DNA from 3 places in the Chitinimonas sp. JJ19 genome. Region 3 is predicted to be linked to each of the others. Evidence: predicted binding sites of a transcription regulator. Region 3 holds the regulator's gene; each other region holds the start of a gene.
The links. Region 3 encodes sigma-54, which starts transcription at its own class of promoters, with help from an activator protein. Its sites were predicted from a motif close to CTGGCACGCTTCATGCTT; they were not measured.
Positions count from the first base shown of each region.

Region 1: glnK (P-II family nitrogen regulator) is a predicted target of sigma-54. The motif match lies at 4,943-4,960, and genes of this name have one in related genera.
Region 2: flgJ (flagellar assembly peptidoglycan hydrolase FlgJ) is a predicted target of sigma-54. The motif match lies at 4,723-4,740, and genes of this name have one in related genera.

Region 1 covers NZ_JBAMDD010000022.1:6,692-13,816, reverse strand. Annotated here, with positions in the region: gene V7714_RS19350 (phosphoribosylaminoimidazolesuccinocarboxamide synthase) at 1-396, opposite strand, end outside; gene V7714_RS19345 (DNA alkylation repair protein) at 407-1,072, opposite strand; gene V7714_RS19340 (5-(carboxyamino)imidazole ribonucleotide synthase) at 1,069-2,214, opposite strand; gene purE (5-(carboxyamino)imidazole ribonucleotide mutase) at 2,217-2,705, opposite strand; gene amt (ammonium transporter) at 3,000-4,532, opposite strand; gene glnK (P-II family nitrogen regulator) at 4,555-4,893, opposite strand; gene V7714_RS19320 (accessory factor UbiK family protein) at 5,134-5,406, shown strand; gene V7714_RS19315 (hypothetical protein) at 5,467-6,426, opposite strand; gene hemL (glutamate-1-semialdehyde 2,1-aminomutase) at 6,436-7,125, opposite strand, start outside.
Region 2 covers NZ_JBAMDD010000003.1:168,896-176,020, forward strand. Annotated here, with positions in the region: gene V7714_RS05255 (flagellar hook protein FlgE) at 1-1,061, shown strand, start outside; gene flgF (flagellar basal-body rod protein FlgF) at 1,159-1,896, shown strand; gene flgG (flagellar basal-body rod protein FlgG) at 1,959-2,741, shown strand; gene V7714_RS05270 (flagellar basal body L-ring protein FlgH) at 2,793-3,464, shown strand; gene V7714_RS05275 (flagellar basal body P-ring protein FlgI) at 3,469-4,581, shown strand; gene flgJ (flagellar assembly peptidoglycan hydrolase FlgJ) at 4,781-5,686, shown strand; gene flgK (flagellar hook-associated protein FlgK) at 5,735-7,125, shown strand, end outside.
Region 3 covers NZ_JBAMDD010000011.1:145,484-152,608, forward strand. Annotated here, with positions in the region: gene V7714_RS14675 (KpsF/GutQ family sugar-phosphate isomerase) at 1-786, shown strand, start outside; gene kdsC (3-deoxy-manno-octulosonate-8-phosphatase KdsC) at 856-1,371, shown strand; gene lptC (LPS export ABC transporter periplasmic protein LptC) at 1,374-1,949, shown strand; gene lptA (lipopolysaccharide transport periplasmic protein LptA) at 1,930-2,463, shown strand; gene lptB (LPS export ABC transporter ATP-binding protein) at 2,460-3,185, shown strand; gene V7714_RS14700 (RNA polymerase factor sigma-54) at 3,203-4,663, shown strand; gene hpf (ribosome hibernation-promoting factor, HPF/YfiA family) at 4,707-5,054, shown strand; gene V7714_RS14710 (PTS sugar transporter subunit IIA) at 5,243-5,698, shown strand; gene hprK (HPr(Ser) kinase/phosphatase) at 5,769-6,710, shown strand; gene rapZ (RNase adapter RapZ) at 6,717-7,125, shown strand, end outside.

The DNA of each region.
Region 1 (7,125 bases), on a different contig from region 3:
GCCGCTGACCTTGCCCGTGGCCTTGTAATCCTTCCAGCCACCGCCAACGATATAGCCGCGTACCACGGCTTCCACCGGCACGGGCTTGAGGCGCTTGCACACCACGGCGCGGCCTTCGACCTGCGGCAGGTCCTCGGCGCTGACCATATCCTCTGGCTTGTCGCCGGTGAAGTGGCTGGGCACCAGATGCTTGAGCTTGTCGAACCAGAAGTTGGAGATGGCGGTCAGTATCTTGCCCTTGGCCGGGATGGGCTCATTGAGGATGACATCGAAGGCCGACAGGCGGTCGGTGGCGATCATCAGCATGCGTTGCTCGTCGATCTCGTACAGATCGCGCACCTTGCCGCTGTAGATCTTCTTCAGGCTCTTGAGATTGGTTTGGGTCAGGCCGTCCATGCTGGCGCTCCTAGGTCAGATGTTTCAGTGCTTCCCGCCGCGACAGGGGCGAGAGCGGGGTGTGGGTGACGAAGACACGTATTGCGTCTGCATCGGTATAGGCATATTCGCGCAGCGCCCAGCCTATGGCCTTGCGGATGAAGAATTCGGTATCGGCTGCATTGGCCGTGCAGTATTGGAACAGCCGGCGGCTGTCGGTGTCCTGCTTCCAGCCCAGCTGGTGCAGGATGGCCACCCGCCGCAACCAGGGGTCGGGCACGCCCGCCAGCTGGTCCATGCGGGCCTGCAGGTGGCGATGGCGGCGTACCAGCCCGCCGACCACCCAGGATGCCAGGCCGTCCACCGTATCCCACCAGGGCTTGCTGCTGGCCAGGGCTTCCAGCGCCGGAAGGCTGCCGGGCTCCAACCGCTTGCCGTGCTTGTCGAGCAGGTCTACCGCCACATACTGGAACTCACGCTCGGGCTGGTCCCACAAGGCCTGGGCCAGTGCCAGCAAGGCGCTCGCATCCAGTGTGGCCGCGTCGCGGATAAAGCTGGCGCTGGCCTTGCGCCGCGCGGGTGTGGGTATGCCCAGGAAATCGAACTGCTCACGCATATAGGCGCGCATGGCGGGTGCGCGCTCGGGCTGGGCGCTGGCTGCCAGTGCACTGCGCAGCGCTGCCAGCCCGGTGTTCATGTGCCCAGGGTGTCCTTGAGCGCCTCGGCCTGTTCCAGCGCGGCAGCGGCGGTATCGGCCAGCACGCAGTAGTGGCCCATCTTGCGGCCGGGCCGGGCTTCACGCTTGCCGTAGAGGTGCAGGTGGGCATTGGGCGCCTGCATCAGCACCGCCCAATTGGGTTCGCCACCATCGTCCTGCCATACATCGCCCAGCAGATTGACCATCACCACTGGCGAGAGCAGGTCGGTGCGGCCAGGGTGCAGGCCGCACATGGCGCGCACCTGCTGTTCGTACTGGCTGGTGACGCAGGCATCGATGGTGTAGTGGCCGGAATTGTGCGGCCGGGGAGCGATCTCGTTGATGACCAGTTCGCCACCATCGAGCACAAAGAACTCCACCGCCAGCACGCCGATGTAGTCCAGCGCCTCGGCCAGTTGCCGGGCCATCTGCTGGGCCTGGGCGGCCAATGCGGCATCTACCTGGGCCGGCACGATGCTGACATCGAGTATGCCCTTGGCGTGGCGATTCTCGGCCACCGGGAAGACGGCCACCTCGTGCGGATTGCTGCGGGTAACGATGGCCGAGACTTCGCAGGCCAGCGGCAGCATTTTTTCCAGCACGCAGGGCTGCCCACCCAGGTCGGCATAAGCCGCACGGGCCTCCACGGCCGTGGCAACCCGAACCTGGCCCTTGCCGTCGTAGCCTAGCCGCGCAGTCTTGAGTATGCCGGGCAGATAGGGTGTCAGGTCGTGGTTGAGGTCTTCCACAGTCTCCAGCGCCAGATAGGGCGCGGTCGCGAGGCCGGCCTTGCGTATCCAGGCTTTTTCCTGGATGCGGTCCTGGGCGATGGCCAGGCAATCGCCCGAGGGGCTGACCGGCACATGCTGGGCCAGCCAGCGCATGGAATCGGCGTTGACGTTTTCGAATTCGGTGGTGATGGCAGCGCAGGTCTCGGCCAGCTCCTTGAGGGCAGCGTGGTCGTTATAGGCGGCGCGCAGATGCACATCGGCAAATTCGGCTGCCGGGGCATTGCCATCCGGGTCCAGCACGGTTACCCGGTAGCCCATGGTTTTGGCTGCCACGGTAAACATGCGGCCCAGCTGGCCGCCGCCCAGTATGCCCAGCATGGCGGGCGGCAGTATCGGCTTGTGGCTGGCCATGCTTACTCGACCTCGGGCAGGCTCATGGCCAGCACCGCATTCTTCTGCGTTTCGCGGAAGCTATTGAGGGCGGCACGCAGCTCGGGAATCTCGTTGGCCAGCAGGGCCACGGCAAACAGGCCGGCATTGGCGGCACCCGCTTCGCCTATGGCAAAGGTGGCTACGGGTATGCCCTTGGGCATCTGCACGATGGACAGCAGTGAATCTTCGCCACGCAGGTATTTGCTGGGAACAGGGACACCCAGTACCGGTACGGTGGTCTTGGCCGCCAGCATGCCCGGCAGGTGGGCTGCGCCACCGGCACCGGCAATGATGGCCTTCAGGCCACGCGCCTCGGCCGCCTCGGCGTATTCATAGAGCAGATCCGGCGTACGGTGGGCGGAGACCACCCGTGCCTCGAAGGCAATGCCGAAGGCTTTGAGCTGGCGGGCAGCATGTTGCATGACTTCCCAGTCAGAATTGCTACCCATCACGAGGCCGACTTGGATCATCGGATAATCCCCTGTTTCAAAAAGTGGATTTTACAGAAATTCGGCTGGCCGCCAAAACCTTGATGCAACATGAAAAGTAGCGCTTGGAATATAGGCCGTATTCGCCAAGGTGTGCTGCTGCAGGGGCCATAGTATGGGCTCTTGGTCCGGCATGCACGCGGCGGTGAGCAAGCTGGGTCTTTGGGACCGCTGATCAGCCTGAACGGTAGCTGCCGGCAGCCCTTGCGGGCCTGCCCATAGACGGCAAAACGGCCCGTCTTGCGAGGGGCCGTTCTGTTGTAGCGCTTGGTCTGCTTACACGTTGTAGGCTTTTTCACCATGGCTGGTGACGTCCAGGCCTTCGCGTTCTTCGTCTTCTGGCACACGCAGGCCAATGACCAGGTCGACCAGCTTGTAGGCCACCACCGACACCACGGCAGACCACACCACGGTGAGCAGCACGCTCTGGGTCTGTATCCACACTTGCGAGGCGATGGAGTAGTTGGGCGCCACGGCATTGGTGACATAGTCCCACACACCCAGGCCACCCAAGGCCGGATCGGCAAACACACCGGTGAGGATGGCACCCAGAATGCCGCCCACGCCGTGGACACCGAATACATCGAGGGCATCGTCAGCACCCAGCAGGCGCTTGAGGCCATGCACACCCCACAGGCAGATCACACCCGCCGAGAGGCCGATGGCCATGGCGCCGCCGACACCGACAAAGCCGCAGGCCGGGGTGATGGCCACCAAGCCGGCCACGGCGCCCGAAGCGGCACCCAGCATGGAGGGCTTGCCCTTCCAGATCCATTCCACGCCCATCCAGGCCACGGCGGCCAGCGCGGTGGCAACCCAGGTGTTCACGAAGGCCAGTGCGGCGATGCCGTTGGCTTCCAGTGCGGAACCGGCGTTGAAGCCGAACCAACCCACCCACAGCAGCGAGGCGCCTATCATGGTCATGGTCAAGCTGTGCGGGGTCATGGCTTCCCTGCCGTAACCCACGCGCTTGCCAACAAAGTAGGCACCCACCAGGCCGGCCACGGCGGCATTGATATGCACCACGGTGCCGCCGGCAAAGTCCAGCGCACCCTTCTGGAACAGCAAGCCCGCCGTCAGCAGCGCCTTGGCGCCGGCTTCTGCATCGGTATAGGCATCCGGGCCAGCCCAGTACCACACCATGTGCGCCATGGGCAGGTAGCTGAGGGTGAACCAGATCACCAGGAAGGCCAGTACGGCGGAGAACTTGGCGCGCTCGGCAAAGGCGCCGACGATCAGGCCGCAGGTGATAGCCGCGAAGGCGCCCTGGAACACGATGTAGATAAACTCGGACAGGTAGATGCCCTTGGACCAAGTGGCCGCCAGCGAGGTGTCGTTCACCCCCTTCAGGAACAGCTTGGAGAAGCCGCCGAAGATGGCATTGCCCTCGGTGAAGGCGACGCTGTAGCCATAGGCGACCCACAGTACCGAGATCAGCGAGAACACCACGAACACCTGCATCAGCACGCTGAGCATGTTCTTGGAGCGCACCAGGCCACCATAGAACAGCGCAAGGCCGGGGATGGACATCAGGATCACCAGGGCGGCAGCGACAAATACCCAGGCGTTGTCAGGCTTGCTCAAGGTGGGCGCGGGTGCGGCCGCCGGGGCGGCAGCCTCTGCCGGAGCGGCTGTCGTGGCTGGGGCGGGCGCTGCTTCAGCGGTGGTAGCCGGCGCTGCTGCAGGGGCAGTAGCTGGGGTAGTCTCCGTCACGGTGGCGGCCGCAGGTGCAGCGGCCGGCTCTTCGGCCCAGGCGATGCCCAGGCTCATGGCACTTGCCAGTGCCAGCGCGGTAAACAGTTTTTTCATGGGTCAGTCCTCCCTTGCGGGCTTACAGGGCGTCTGCGCCGGTTTCACCGGTGCGGATGCGGATGACTTGTTCAAGATCAAAGACGAAGACCTTGCCGTCGCCTATCTTGCCGGTGTTGGCCGCCTTCTCGATGGCCTCGATCACCTGTTCTAGCAGGTCATCCTTGACGGCAATCTCGAGCTTTACCTTGGGCAGGAAATCGACCACGTATTCCGCGCCGCGATACAGCTCGGTGTGGCCTTTCTGACGGCCGAAACCCTTGACCTCGGTCACGGTAACGCCCTGCACGCCTATGGCGGACAGTGCCTCCCTGACCTCGTCAAGCTTGAACGGCTTGATGATGGCGCTAACGAACTTCATCTTCGCTCCTTAAGGTGGTGAACCAGTGGATACCTCGGTAGGGTAGCGATAGCATGGGTCGTGCCATGTTTATATTGTCTATTTATTCAAATACTTATGCTTTCAAGCAGCACATACCCCGTGGGATTTGCACTGCTTTGGTGCGATGGGATGGTCGCCCGCCTATCGCTGGTGCGGCGGGCCGCCATAACGGGGGTTTGCTAGACTAGAGGGCAACGAGATAACGCCAGGAGTAAAACCATGCTAGCCCAACGCCTGTTTGATGAAGTCAGCGGCAAACTGTCCGAAGTGATGGCCGCCGGCCCCGCCAAGGATATCGAGAAGAATATGCGGGCCGTGCTGACGGCGGCCTTTGCCAAGCTGGACTTGGTGACCCGCGAGGAATTCGAAGTGCAACAGGCCGTGCTGGCCAAGACCCGCGAGACCCTGGTGGCGCTGGAAAACCGCATCGCCGCGCTGGAAGCCCGCCCGGGTGCCGTCAGCGACGCGGTGAATCCTCAGGACGATTTTTAAGCGCCGATGATGAACTGAGGACACTGATGGGTGTTAGGGGTAGCACTGGCGCCCTCAAACTCAGCCAGGCTCCCCACCAGCCAGCTTGCGCTGGAACACATAGACCGCAGCGCCCAATTCGGGCGGTAGTACCAGCCGGCTGAGCACGGGGTCTTCGGTCATGTCGAAATGCTGCTGCTCGCGGTAATCGGCCCAGTTGCCGGTGATGAACTGGGAGCGGCTGCCGATGACGATATAGGTCTCCACGCTACGGGTGCGGAATACCTGGCGCTCGAAACGGTTGTTGGCGGGCGGCCAGGAGCAGATCACCACCTGGGGCGACTGGCTCAAGGCCTCGCGGGCGTCCATCCTGCTGACCGAGTCGGGGTACTGGATGGCGCCGTGCCAGCTGCCATCGTCGCTGGGCTGCACCGCCACGCCCTGTTGCTGCAGAAAGCGGCTGAGGGTGCCGTCGCCGGCAGCGATTTCCACACAGTGGCGGCCGGCAATCAGGCCGGCCAGTGCCTGCACCAGATCGGCCGAGTAAAAACAGTAGATGCCGCGCTTCTCCACCAGCGGCATCAGCCGGCGCCGCTGCCATAGCAGGGGCCAGAGCAGGCGGAACCAGAACAGCGACACCGGCTTGCGCTCCAGATCGCGCTTGAACAGCAGCCGCTGTGCCACCCAGCCATTGAACAGATTGAAGCGTACCTTGCCCTGCTGCACGCCAGTGGCTTGCGAGAAGGCGTACTGCCGTATCGCCTCCTCGGTCATGGCATGGCGTACCTGCTGGGCCACGAACAGGGCGAAGGCACGGCCATCGCGCTCGCCGCTGAGAAAGTTCTGCTGCATGCGGCGGCGCATGGCGGCTTGTTCCACCAGCGATTTCAGCTCGCCCGGGCGGCGCCGGGCGATGGCTGCGGCCAGCTCGGCCTGCACCTCGGCCCACTCGGCCGGGTGGGCGGCGCATAGCTCTGCCAGCCTTGGCCGGCCCTGCAGCCACTGCCAGGTCTGCTGTGCACTACGCTGGCCGGCGGGCATCGTCAGCGCTTACAGCTTGGCAAACACGCGCTGGGCCGCCGCCAGGGTGGCGTCGATGTCGGCATCGCTGTGGGCCGCCGAGACAAAGCCGGCTTCGTACAGGGCCGGGGCGATATAGACACCTTCGTCCAGCAGGCCGTGGAAAAAGGCATTGAAGCGTGGCTTGTCCGTCGCCATGACCTCGGCGTAGGTCTTGGGGGGCTGGGCATTGAAATAGACACCAAACATGCCACCCACCGCATCGGCCGAGAAAGTCTGGCCGGCGGCCTTGCCTGCTGCTGCCAGGCCATCGGCCAGCCTGCGGGTCTTGGCGCCCAGGCTATCGAAGAAGCCGGGCTGGCGTATCAGGCCCAGGGTGGTGAGGCCGGCAGCGACAGCCACCGGATTGCCCGACAAGGTGCCGGCCTGATAGACCGGGCCCAGTGGCGCGATCTTGGCCATGACCTCGGCGCGGCCACCAAAGGCGGCCAGCGGCATGCCGCCGCCAACCACCTTGCCCAGGGTGGTCAGGTCAGGCGTGACGCCATGCAGGCCCTGGGCACAGCCCAGGCCCACGCGGAAGCCGGTCATCACTTCGTCGTAGATCAGCAGGGCACCGTGCTTCTCGGTCAGGGCACGCATGGCGGTGACAAACGCCTCTGACGGGCGCACCAGGTTCATATTGCCGCAGAAGGGTTCGACGATGATGGCGGCAATCTG
Region 2 (7,125 bases), on a different contig from region 3:
ATGACCCGGTCACCACGCCCCATGTCTACAACACGACATTCCGCGACCCCAATGGTGTGACCCACACGCTGGCCATTACCCTGACCAAGGCAGCCACCAATACCTGGACGGCTACCTATGATATCGATGGCGCCGGACCGGTCTCCACCTTGCCCGACGGTGTCACCCCCATTCCGGCTGTGGTGTTCAATACGAACGGCCAGATCATTTCCGATCCCATCATCCCGGCAACCTATACCTACCCACCTGGGCCTTTTGGCGAGCCCGGCGGTCCGATGAACTTCAATCTCAGCCTGCAGGGTGTGACCCAGCGTGCGGGGGTGTTCACCGCCGGTTCGGTGGAAACCCGTAGCTCACCGGCGGTAAACCCGACGGACCCCAATACCTTTACCCACTCGACCTCGGCGGATGTGTATGACTCGCAAGGGGTGAGGCATACCTTGACCTTCTATATGACCAAGGTGGGGGTGAATGCCTGGGAGGTGCAGACGAGCTTTGACGGGGCAACGCCGGTATTGCAACCTGGCTATGTGACCTTTGATTCCGCCGGCAAGATGAATGGTGGCACGAGCTTTGCATATACCTCTCCGATACCGTCTCCGAGCGGTGCGCAGACGCCCTTGGCGTTTACCACCTTCCTGACGGGGACAACCCAGTTCGGCAACCAGTTCGGTGTGAATGAACTGAGCCAGGATGGTTACGCAGACGGCAATATCACGGGTCTGTCGATAGGCAAGGACGGTCTGATACTGGGCCGTTACTCCAACGGCCAGAACCGCACGATAGGCCAGATAACGCTGTTCAACTTTGCCAACCCGCAGGGTTTGCAGCCTTTGGGCGATAACCGTTGGGCAGAAAGCTACGCGTCCAACCAGGCGCGGATTGGTACGCCGGGTACGAGTGACTTTGGCGCCCTGCAGTCGGGCGCGGTCGAGGATTCCAATATCGACCTGACCAAGGAACTCGTGGACATGATTACCGCGCAACGGTCCTACCAGGCCAATGCGCAAACGATCAAGACGCAGGACCAGTTGCTCCAGACCATGGTCAACCTGCGTTAACGCCTCAGAGCCGACCTAGCGCTCTCCGCGCGGATCGTTAAACGACCGGCAAGGTTTTCCGGGCAACCGGCGAGCTTTGCCGCTCTGGGAGAGTTGCATGGATCGGCTTATCTACACGGCCATGACAGGGGCGAAGCACGCCAGCCTGCAGCAGGCCACCGTCGCCAACAATTTGGCCAATGCCACCACACCTGGCTTCAAGCAGGAGCTGGCGGCGTCTCGCGCCGTGCAAGCCGTCGGCGGCACTGGATACCAGACCCGCAGCTATACGCTGGAACAGACCCTAGGTTCGGATTTCAGCCCTGGCTCCCTGCAGACCACCGGGCGCGAGCTGGATATCGCTATCACGACCGAGGGCTTGTTCGCCGTCCAGACCGGCAATGGCGAGGCCTATACCCGCAACGGCAGCCTGGAGATCGACGCGACCGGCCTGCTCAAGACCCGCGAGGGCTATCCCGTTCAGGGCGATGGCGGCCCTATCATCATTCCCGAAAACAGCATCGTGACCTTTGGCAAGGATGGCACCATCACTGCCGCACCGGCCAATGACCCCGCGCAGAGCAACGAGATAGGCCGCATCAAACTGGTGAGGCCAGACGAGCTGCAACTGGAACGCGGCAGCGATGGGCTGTTCAGGCTGCGCGATGGTCAGCCAGCCCAGGTGGATGCCAGCGTGCAGATGACCAATGGGGCGTTGGAGGCCAGCAACGTCAATGCGGTGGATCAATTGGTGAAAATGATTGATTACCAGCGCAACTACGATCTTCAGGTACGAATGTTGCAAACAGCTGATCAGAACGCCAAGGCTGCTGCGCAGATCATGGCGGTAAGCTAAATCGCCAGCAAGTACCCGCAAGATACGAATAAAACGACAGGAAAGACGAAAGGATAGCCGCCATGATGCGCTCTCTGTGGGTTGCCAAGACAGGCATGGACGCGATGCAGATGAACATCGACGTCATCTCCAACAACCTGGCCAACGTCAATACCAATGGCTTCAAGCGTAGCCGGCCGATTTTTGAAGACCTGCTGTACCAGACGCTACGCCAGCCAGGCGGCGCGACCAGTCAGCAGACACAGTTGCCTACGGGGCTGCAACTGGGTACCGGGGTCAAGCCTGTTGCCACAGAGCGCATCCATACCCAGGGCAATCTGCAGCTGACTGATAACCCATACGATATTGCCATCAACGGGCGCGGCTTTTTCCAGATCGAGATGCCGGACGGCACCATAGGCTATACCCGGGATGGCGCCTTCCAGTTGAATAATCAGGGGGTGATCGTCACGGCCGAGGGCTACCCCTTGCAAGGCAATATCACGGTACCGGAAGGGGCCCTGCAGTTCGGTGTCAGCCGTGATGGCGTGGTGACTGCCTTGCAGGCTGGGCAGACCCAGGCTACCCAGATAGGCACCATACAACTGGCGACCTTCATCAATCCGGCGGGTTTGCAGAGCGTGGGCGAGAATCTTTATCTGGAAACCGCTGCATCAGGTGCGCCGCAGGCAGGCACGCCAGGACAGACTGGCCTGGGTGTGCTCAACCAGCAGTATGTGGAAACCTCCAACGTCAACATCACCGAAGAGCTGATCAATATGATCCAGGCGCAGCGGGCCTTTGAGATCAATTCACGCTCTATCCAGACTTCGGACCAGATGCTGCAGAAGCTGACACAGCTGTAAGCCACGTACGTGAACCAATGGCATAAGCAAAATACTGACAGGAGCCTGGCCATGATACGTAACACCTTCAGCCTGATAGCCGTGTTGTTGCTGAGCGCCTGCGCCAGCAGCATCCCACCGACCATCGTTACCCAGCCGACCAGTGTGCGGCCCATGGCGCAGCCGCAAGTGGCAGCGGGGCGGGGCAGCATCTACCAGGCAGCAACGGCCCGCTCCCTGTTTGAGGACAGGCTGGCGCGGCACATGGGCGACAACCTGACGGTGCTGATTGAAGAGCAGATCAACGCCAGCAGCAATTCTGCCAATAAGGCTGAGCGCACCAGTGAAAACAGTACCGAGGTGGACGTCAACGCCAGCTCGAATTTCTTCCGCGGCATATTGGGCGGACTGGCGCTCGATACACAGTCAACCAACAAGCATGATGGCAAGGGTACAGCCAGTTCCAGTAACAGCTTCCGTGGCCAGATCACCGCGCAGGTGGTGGATGTGCTGGCCAATGGCAACCTGGTGATAGCCGGCGAGAAGCAAGTCAATATCCGTGGCGAAATCAGTTATTTGCGGGTATCGGGCATCGTCAACCCGGCCGATGTGAAAGCAGGCAATGTGGTATCCTCAAACAAGATTGCCGAGGCCCGCATAGAAGAAATGGGCAGCGGTACGATTGCATCCGCCGACCGCGCCGGCTGGCTGCAGCGATTCTTCTTCAGCTTCCTGCCATTCTGACCCGATGCTTCTAAACCGTACCGCAGTCCGCCTGATAGCCTGTCTACTCCTGGCCCTTGGCTGCAGTACGGTTTACGCCCAGAAAATCAAGGAGCTGGCCAGCATAGGCGGTGTCCGGCCCAACCAGTTGATAGGTTACGGCATCGTGGTGGGCCTTGATGGTAGCGGCGACCAGACCACACAGACGCCGTTTACCGTGCAGAGCGTCATCAATATGCTCACGCAACTGGGGGTGCAATTGCCCCCTGGCACCAGTCTCCAGCTCAAGAATGTGGCGGCAGTGACCGTGACCGGTACCTTGCCGCCTTATTCACGTTCAGGCCAGGCCATTGATGTCACCGTGTCCTCGATAGGCAATGCTAAGAGCTTGCGCGGCGGTATGTTGCTGATGAGCCCGCTCAAGGGGGCGGATGGCCAGGTTTACGCCATAGCCCAAGGCAATGTGATCGTGGCGGGTGCGGGTGCATCGGCCGGGGGCTCCAGCACGCAGGTCAATCAGCTGGCCGTAGGACGCATACCCAATGGTGCCACGGTGGAGCGCGAAGTGCCTGGCGGCGTGGGCGAGGGCGACTACATTACCCTGGCGCTGCACGATGCGGATTTCAGCACCGCCAGCAAGGTGGCGCAGGTCATCAATACCGGCATGGGGGCGTCTACCGCTCGCGCGCTGGATGCCCGCACCATACAGGTTCGTGCACCACAAGACCCCGATGCACGCGTCAGCTTCATGGCCAAGCTGGAGAACCTGAATGTGATCCCGGCAGATGCGGTGGCACGGGTAATCATCAATGCCCGTACCGGGTCGGTGGTCATGAACAAGGCGGTCACGCTGGAGCCGTGCGCGATATCGCACGGTAACCTGACGGTGACCATCTCGGCCAAGAATGAAGTCAGCCAACCCAAGCCGCTATCGGGCGGCGAGACCCAGCCGGTGCAGAATGCCGATGTGGAAGTGAAGGCGGAAAAAGGCGGCGTGACGGCCGTGCCGCGTAGTGCTTCGCTCAACGAGGTGGTGCGCGCACTTAACCAGATAGGCGCCACACCGCAGGACTTGCTGGCCATACTGCAGGCCATGAAATCGGCTGGTGCGCTGAAGGCGGATCTGGAAGTGATCTGACGCCCAAACCGTGCGGCAGAGGGGGCGCCTTGGCGCCCTTTTTTTCGTTTGCTGCCGATGGCAGTTCTTGCCGCCCGCCTGGTCTGATGGTCGGTGCTGCCCATGATTTTCAATGCAAGTTATTGAATTGTATTGGTAATATTGTCAGGCATTATCCTTGCTTTGCTTGGTTCGAGCCTACTCGAAACCGACAAGCGCCATGCAACTCACTGCCAACCCCACTGATGCCAGCCTCAACGCCAAGCTCGCGATAGATGCGCAGGCTGTAGGTGATTTGCGTGCCCGGCTGGCCAAGGACCCCAAAGGGGCAGCACGCGAGGTGGCAGGTCAGTTCGAGAAGATGTTTCTCGACATGGTGATGAAATCCATGCGTGACGCCACACCCAAGTTCGACGAGCTGGAAAGCAGCACGGTGGGCATGTTCCAGTCCATGTATGACCAGCAGTTATCGCAGAACATGACCAGCGGTGCCGGTCGTGGCCTGGGGCTGGCGGATTTGATCGCCGCCCAGATAGAGCGGATGAACAACCCCGACAGCCTGCAGGTCATGCAGCGCAGCCCTGCGCGAGGTAGTTGGGGTGGCAATACGGCGGCTAGCGTGGCGGCAAAGCTTGCCGCTCCGGTTGCGGCTGTTGCTGGTGATGCGGGTGAGTTCATTGGCGATATCGGCCAGTCTGCCCTTGCTGCTGCGCAATCGTTGGGTTTGTCGCCCCATTTGATGCTGGCACATGCCGCTCTGGAAAGCGGCTGGGGCAAGAAGCCCATAGTCGATGCCCAGGGCAACAACAGCCACAACCTGTTCGGCATCAAGGCTGGCCGGGGTTGGGAAGGCAAGACCACCGACATTACCACCACCGAATTCGTAGATGGCGTAGCGCAGAAGCGGGTGGAACGGTTCCGCGTCTACAACAGCTATGCCGAGGCTTTTGCCGACTATGCCCGCCTGCTGTCCTCGCGCTATGGCGATGCGGTACAGGCCGGTGCGGACGCCAAGGTTTTTGGCAAGGAACTGCAAGCAGGTGGCTATGCCACCGATCCGGCTTATGCCGACAAGCTGGCCCGTGTGGCTGAGCACCCGGCGCTGAAGGCCTATAAGGCTGCCTGAGCAATAACGATAGACGTGCCGACATATGGGCGGCAGAGGTAGGAAATCATGGGTAACGGTATCTACGGCATTGCAGTATCGGGTCTGAAGGCGGCGCAAATTGGGCTGACCACCACCAGCCACAATATCGCCAATGCCAGCACACCTGGCTACAACCGGCAGGTGATAGGCCAGAGCGCGGTAGAGCCCACGCCTACCGGTGGTGGCTTCCTGGGCCGCGGCGCCCAGGTTGATACCATTACGCGTATCTACAACGAGTTTGTTGGCCGTCAGGTGCAGACGGCACAGGCGCAGGCCGGTTACCTGACCAACCTGAAGTCCCACCTGGCCGATCTGGACAACCTGCTGGCCGACCCTTCGGCTGGTTTTTCGCCCTCGCTGCAGGACTTCTTCACCGGTGTGCAGACGGTTGCCAACAACCCGCAGGATGTGACCGCACGGCAATCGCTGTTGGGCTTGGCCGAATCCATGATCACCAAGCTGCAGACGGTGGATTCGCGCATGCAGACGCTGCGCAGCGACGTGAATACCGAGATCCAGGCCACGGTAGGCAATATCAACTCCATCACCGGCCAGATTGCCCATCTGAACGACCAGATCATTCTGTCCACCACGGTGGGCAACAACCTGCCCAATGACTTGTTGGACAAGCGCGACCATCTGGTCACCCAGCTCAATCAGTACGTCAAATCCACGGTCATCAAGCAGACCGATGGCAGCTACAATATTTTTATCGGCAATGGCCAGAACCTGGTGGTGGGCAATCGCTCGTTCACCCTGGGCGCCGTGCAGGCGGTGGATGATCCATCCCGCCTGGATGTGGCCTACCAGCAGTTTGGCGTGACCGCTGTCATTCCTTCTGAAATGATTACCGGCGGCTCCCTGGGCGGCGTGCTGGAATTCCGCAAGGAAGTGCTGGATGTCTCGCAGAACTCCCTGGGCCGTGTGGCGCTTGCGCTGGCGCAGACCTTCAACGAGCAGCACCGCAAGGGGCAGGACCTGAATGGCCAGTATGGCGGCAATTTCTTCCAGTTCCCCACCGAACGCATCAGTGCCCAGCCGCGCGTAGGCGGCAACCAGGTGAGCCTGACGGCCGAGCTGACATCGGTACGTCCCTTCGTGGAGAGCGATTACAACATCGCGCTGGACAATACTGGAACCAACTACACCATTACCCGGCTAACCGATGGGCAAACCGCCACCATCAGCCTGGCATCGGGCGAGCTGACCAGTGCCACCGGCTTTAATGCTTTTGGTGTCCGCTTCAAGCTGGCGATCAACCCCAATGTGAACCCGCCTACCGGCCCTGATCTGCTGGCTGGCGAGAATATAGGTATCAGCTTCAGGCCCGCCGCCTCCGAGGTGATCGCCAATGCTAGGAACCAAGGCAATGCCGACCTACAGGTTTCGATATCCGACATCAGCAAGCTGACCACCAG
Region 3 (7,125 bases):
GCAGCCACCCTGGCCTCCACCGGCACACCCGCCTTCTTCATGCACCCGGCCGAGGCCGCCCATGGCGACCTGGGCATGATCACCGCCGACGATATCGTGCTGGCCCTGTCCAACTCCGGCGAGAGCGATGAACTGGTCACCCTGCTGCCTGCCATCAAGCGCAAGGGTGCCCGGATGATTGCCATGACAGGCAATCCCGACTCCACCCTGGGCCAGGCCGCCGACATCCACCTGAACGCCCGGGTCGAGAAAGAAGCCTGCCCGCTCAACCTCGCCCCAACAGCCAGCACCACCGCCGCACTGGCCCTGGGCGACGCCCTGGCCGTCTGCCTGCTGGAAGCACGGGGCTTTGGTCGCGACGACTTTGCCCTCTCCCACCCCGGCGGCAGCCTGGGCCGGCGCCTGCTGGTGCATGTGCATGATGTCATGCGCCAGGGCGACGAACTGCCCGTGGTCAAGCAAACCGCCAGCGTGCGCGACGCCCTGTTCGAGATTACCCGCAAAGGCCTGGGCATGACCGCCGTGGTCGACGACCACGGCACGCTGCAGGGCATCTTCACCGATGGCGACCTGCGTCGCGCCATGGATAGGGAGCTGGACCTCAAGGCCGTGGACATTGCCCAGCTCATGACCCGCAACCCCAAGACCATCGCCGCCCACAAGCTGGCGGCCGAAGCCGTGCAGTTGATGGAGCAGGCCAAGGTCTATGTGGTCCTGGTACTGGATGAAGGCAAACTGGTGGGCGCCCTGCGCATGCACGATCTGTTGCGCGCCGGCGTGGTGTAAGCCCTATACCTTTAAATATCGGATAGCACGCCAGCGCCTCAGGGCGATCAGGCAGACAAGGAAAATACGGTGCTGGAACGCGCACATAACGTAAGACTGATGATATTCGACGTCGATGGCGTCATGACCGACGGCAGCCTCTACTACACCGACAGCGGCGAAGAACTGAAAGCCTTCAACTCGCTCGATGGCCACGGCCTCAAGATGCTGCGGCAGTCCGGCGTGGCGCTGGCCATCATCACCGGTCGCAACTCCCGCCTGGTAGAGCACCGTGCCCGCAACCTGGGCATCGATCACCTGATCCAGGGCGCGCACGACAAGCTAGCCGCATTTGAGCAACTGCTGAGCGACACCGGCTTCAGCATGGCCGATTGCGGCTATATGGGCGACGATGTCATCGACCTGCCCGTCATGCGCCGCGTGGCCTTCGCCGTCGCCGTACCCGACTCCCCCACCCTGGTGCGCCAGCACGCCCACTACGTCACCGGCGCGCGTGGCGGCAACGGCGCCGTGCGGGAAGCCTGCGAAATCATCATGCAAGCCCAGGGCACCCTGGACGCACAACTGGCGCCCTATCTAAAGTGAGCATGCTGCCCGACCGCGCGGCCCGCGCCTTCCCCCTGCTACTGCTCGGCCTCCTGGCCGGCATGGCACTGCTGCTGGACCGCGCCACCAACCTGCCCTACTTCTCGCCCCCCGCCGGCAGCCGCGACCCCGACCTGACCATCAACCGCTTTGTGGCCACCGGCTACGGCCCCGATGGCAAGCCGCTCTACCAGTTGACCGCCAGCGGCATGCGGCATTATCCGCATGATGATCACTCCGAGTTTGCAGATGCCCTGTTGGTACGCACCCTGCCCGGCGAGCCTACGCTCACCATCAATGCCGAAAAAGCCCGCATCACCGAAGGCGGCGACCGGGTTTTCTTCGAGCAGGATGTACGCATGCACCGCACTGCAGCAGCCGGCGTCGACGCGATGACACTCAAGAGCAGCCGCCTGCAGCTGGACATCACCCGTGGCCTGGCCAGCTCGGACGCCCCCGCCGACATGGTGAGCGGCGGCAACCGCATGCGCAGCACCGGCTTTGACTACGACCACCCGAACACACGCCTGAACCTGCGTTCCAATGTGAGCCTCTACTATGCCCCGCCTCAACGCTAAGCTGCTGCTGACCAGCGCCCTGACCCTGCTGGCCCCCCTGGCCCTGGCCGAGAAGGCCGACAGCGGCAAACCCATCAATGTCGATGCCGGCCGCGTCAGCCAGGATCAGAAAACCGGTCGCTCCGTCTTGGAAGGCGGCGTCAGGCTGGTACAGGGCACCCTGTCACTGGACGCCGACCAGGCCGTGATCACCGAACAGGCCGACGGCGAACAAACCGTCCAGGCCAGCGGCCGCCCCGTCAAGTTCAAGCAAAAGATGGAAGGCCAGGAAGTCTGGCTGGATGCCCGCTCCGACAAGCTCGACTACGACAGCAAGACCGGCGACGTCAAGCTGACCGGCAACGCCTGGCTCAAGCGCGGCCAGGATGAGCTGAGCGGCAGCCATATCGTCTACAACAGCGTGACCGAGATCTTCCGGGCCGAAGGCAATGCCAGCGCCACACCCGGCACCGATGGCCGGGTAAAGCTGGTGATACAGCCCAAGAAAAAGCCCGAGAGCCAAGCTAAGCCATGACCGCACGCCTGTCCGCCCAGCACCTGCAAAAGCGCTACAAATCCCGCACGGTGGTCCGCGATGTCTCGCTGCACGTGGATGCCGGCGAGGTTGTCGGCCTTCTCGGCCCCAATGGCGCCGGCAAGACCACCAGCTTCTACATGATAGTCGGCATGGTCGCTCTCAACGGCGGCAAGATCTTCCTGGATGACGCCGAGATCACCCACCTGCCCATGCATCAGCGCTCCCGCCTGGGGCTGGGCTACTTGCCGCAGGAAGCCTCCATCTTCCGCCGCATGACCGTGGCGGAGAATGTGCGCGCCATACTGGAGCTGCATGTCACCAACAGCGAAACGATAGAACGCCGGCTGGACAGACTGCTGCGCGAGTTGAACATTGCCCACCTGCGCGACAGCAGCGCCCTCTCGCTATCGGGTGGCGAACGCCGCCGCTGCGAGATTGCCCGCGCTCTGGCTGCCAACCCTCGCTTTATCCTGCTGGACGAGCCCTTTGCCGGGGTAGACCCCATCGCCGTGATGGATATCCAGAAGATCATCCGCTTCCTCAAGGAGCGCAAGATCGGTGTACTGATTACCGACCACAATGTGCGGGAGACGCTGGGCATCTGCGATCGCGCCTATATCATCAACGAAGGCAGCGTCCTGGCCTCGGGGAGCGCCGAAGAGATCGTCTATAACGACAATGTCCGCCGGGTTTACCTAGGTGAGCATTTCAGGCTTTAGCCTGTTACCGTGTCAGCATGAAACAATCCCTCCAACTCAAGCTCTCCCAGTCACTCACGCTTACGCCGCAGCTACAGCAATCCATCAAGTTGCTGCAGCTCTCCACGCTTGACCTGAACCAGGAGATAGAACGCTTCCTGCAGGACAACCCCATGCTGGAGCGCGAGGACGACAACGAGCCGGAAATCCACCCGGTACGCGAGGACGGCAGCCCGGTGGAGGTGACCGAGCCGCCCCCCTCGCTCGACGAGGCCCCCAGTACCGATACCGCCGAACCCGATTTCGACATGGATGGCGCGCTGGGCGACAGCTACTGGAACGAAAGCGGCGGCGGGCGCCAGCGCGAAGACGATGACGAGTTCGACCCCCAGGCCAACGTCGCACGCATCAGCACCCTGCGCGAGCACCTGCTGGCCCAGCTGGGCCTGTTGCCCCTGAGCCAGCGCGACCATGCCGTGGCCAACCTGGTCATCGACGCGCTGGACGACGATGGCTACCTGGGCCTACCGTTGGTCGAAATCTTTGAGTTGATCCCCGAATCCCTGCGCGACGAACTGGAAATCGAGCTGGAAGAACTGCAGGTCAGCCTGCAATTGATACGCCAGCTGGAACCTTGTGGCGTGGGCGCAGTCGATCTCAAGGACTGCCTGAAGTTGCAATTACAGCAGTTGATGCAGCACGAACCGGCCAGCGGATTGGCACTTGAGATTGTGGCCGAGCACCTCGATTTATTGGCTAACAAGGACTACAGTAAGCTTAAGAAAACGCTGAAATGCGACGACACCGCCCTGCGAGCCGCGCAGTTGCTGGTACAGCGACTGAACCCACGGCCCGGAGCAGTGTTCGGCGAGACTGACACCCGCTACGTGGTAGCAGACGTGGTGGTGAAGAAGCTTCGCAACGGCTGGACGGTCCAGCTGAACGAAGCTGCGATGCCCAAACTCAAGGTCAACCAGTTGTACGCCAACATCCTGCGGCAACATCGTGAAAACGGCACAGGCCTGTCCGGCCAGCTGCAGGAAGCCAAGTGGCTGATCAAGAACGTCCAGCAACGCTTCGACACCATACTCCGCGTAGCACAGGCCATCGTCGAAAAGCAGCAGCGATTTTTCGAACACGGCGAAGTCGCCATGCGCCCCCTGGTGCTGCGCGATATTGCGGAGGAGCTGGACCTGCACGAATCGACCATCTCTCGGGTGACTACCCAGAAATACATGCTCACGCCGCGTGGCATCTATGAGTTCAAGTATTTCTTCGGCAGCCATGTAGATACCGACTCGGGCGGCGAATGCTCGGCCATCGCCATCAAAGCCCTTCTCAAACAACTGATACAGAACGAAGACCCCAAGAAACCACTGAGTGACAGTACGCTGGCCGAAGTGCTCGGCAAGCAGGGCATCAATGTTGCCCGCCGTACCGTCGCAAAGTACCGTGAAGCCTTGCAGATCCCTCCCGTGAACCAACGAAAGTCCCTGTAGCCGCCCCGCAGCTAGGCGGCGTCCTTAACACAAGGAGAGTCGTATGAACCTGACCATCAGTGGGCACCACCTCGACGTAACCCCAGCCATCCGCGAATACGTGCAGACCAAGCTGGAGAGGGTCACCCGCCACTTCGATCATGTGATCGACATGGGCGTCACCCTCAGCGTCGACAAGCTGCAGCAGAAGATAGAAGTGAATGTGCATCTGCGCGGCAAGGATATCCATGTGGAAGCCACCGAGCCCGATATGTACGCCGCCATAGACCTGGTGGCCGACAAGCTGGATCGGCAAGTGTTAAAGCACAAAGAAAAGCGATATGGAGACCGCCACACCGATGCCATGAAGCATCACGTAGAACCGGAAAGCCACGATCAGGCAGCCGCCTGACGGCGCCGTAGCAGTAAAGCGCAAGTGACGAGAGGGAACGGGAACGGTACAGGGACACCGTTCCCGTTTTCCATTCTGCTGCAGACCATGCCACACTGGCACCACACCCCCAGCACAAGCCGACTTTCACGCCTTGTCCTGGCCGCCCACCGGCGTACAATGGCGGCCTATTCCAGCATTGCACAACCATGGCCCTGATCGCCTCACTCCTGCCATTGACCAACGTCTTTCTCGATCTGGACTTGACCAGCAAGAAGCGCCTGTTCGAACAGGCCGGCCTCTTGTTCGAGAACAGCCACGGCATCGCCCGCGCAGCCATCTTCGACGCCCTGTTCGCCCGCGAAAAGCTGGGCTCGACCGGGCTGGGCCAGGGTGTCGCCATACCGCACGGCCGCATCAAGGGCCTGAAGGAGGCCGTAGGGGTGTTTGTGCGCCTCAAGCAAGCCATCCCCTTCGAGGCGCCAGACGGCAAGCCAGTCAACCTCGCCTTCGTACTGATGGTGCCCGAACAGGCAACCGACCTGCATTTGCAGATCCTGTCGGAACTGGCACAGCTGTTCAGTGACAAAAAAATCCGCGAAGCGCTGAGCCAGGCCACCACACCGGAAGACGTGCACCAACTGCTCACCCACTGGCAAGCCTAAGCCACCGGGGCAGCCAGCCCCGGCCCGCCCCCGGCACCGTCGCTATCAGGCCTGATACAGAAACGGAACCATGCCCCAAATCACCGTCCGCCAGCTGTTCATCGACAACGCAGAGAAACTGCGCCTGACCTGGCTGGCTGGCCAGAGTGGCGCCAACAATCTGCTGTCCAACGAGGCCGATAACCAGAAGCCGGCCCACGCCCTGGTCGGTCACCTCAATTTCGTCCACCCCAACCGCATTCAGGTATTGGGCCTGGCCGAAATCGCCTACCTGCAGCAGGTAGAGGCCACCGCCCTGAAAAAGTCGTTGGACCACCTGTTCAGCACCGATATGGCGGCCATGATCATCGCCAACGGCCAGCCAGCGCCCGATATGCTGCGCGAAGCCTGCGAACGCGCCCATGTCCCGCTACTGACCTCGCCCGAACAATCGCCCTACCTGATGGACGTGCTGCGCTTCTATCTGGCCAAAGCGCTGGCCGTCTCCACCAACCTGCATGGCGTGTTCCTCGACGTGCTGGAGGTCGGTGTGCTGATTACCGGTGAAAGCGCCATGGGCAAGAGCGAACTAGCGCTGGAACTGATCTCGCGCGGCCACGGCCTGGTTGCCGACGACGTGGTGGAGCTCTACCGCATCGCCCCCGACACCCTGGAAGGCCGCTGCCCGCCCCTGCTGCGCGACTTCCTCGAAGTACGCGGCCTGGGCGTGCTCAATATCCGCACCATCTTCGGTGAAACCGCCGTTCGCCCGCGCAAGAACCTCAAGCTCATCATCCACCTGACCAAGCAGGCCGAATCCATCACCCCGCTGGATAGGCTGCAGATGCAGGCCGCCACCCAGGCCGTGCTGGATGTGGCCATACGCAAGGTCGTACTGCCCGTCGCCGCCGGCCGCAACCTCGCCGTGCTGGTCGAGGCCGCCGTACGCAACTACATCCTGCAACTGCGTGGCATCGACTCCACCCGTGAGTTCATCGAGCGGCACCAACGTTTCATGGAATCAGGAGAATAAGCGGCCATGGCCACCGTGCTGCAGATCGTACTGATATCGGGCCTGTCCGGCTCCGGCAAGAGCGTCGCGCTCAAACTGCTGGAAGACCTGGGCTACTACTGCATAGACAACCTGCCCGCCACCCTGCTGCCGCAGACCGTGCGCCTGCTGCAAGGCGAAGGCCATCAGCGGGTCGGCATCAGCGTGGACATACGCGGCGCCCAAAGCCTGCCCGCCCTGCCCGACTGCGTGGCAGACCTCAAGAGCCAGGGCCTGGACGTACGGGTATTGTTCCTCGAAGCCAAGACCGAATCGCTGCTCAAACGCTTTTCCGAAACCCGCCGCAAGCACCCGCTCTCCACCCTGCATACCGACTACACCGTGGCGGAATGCATCAGCCTGGAGCGCGAGATCCTGGCCAGCGTGGCCGATCTGT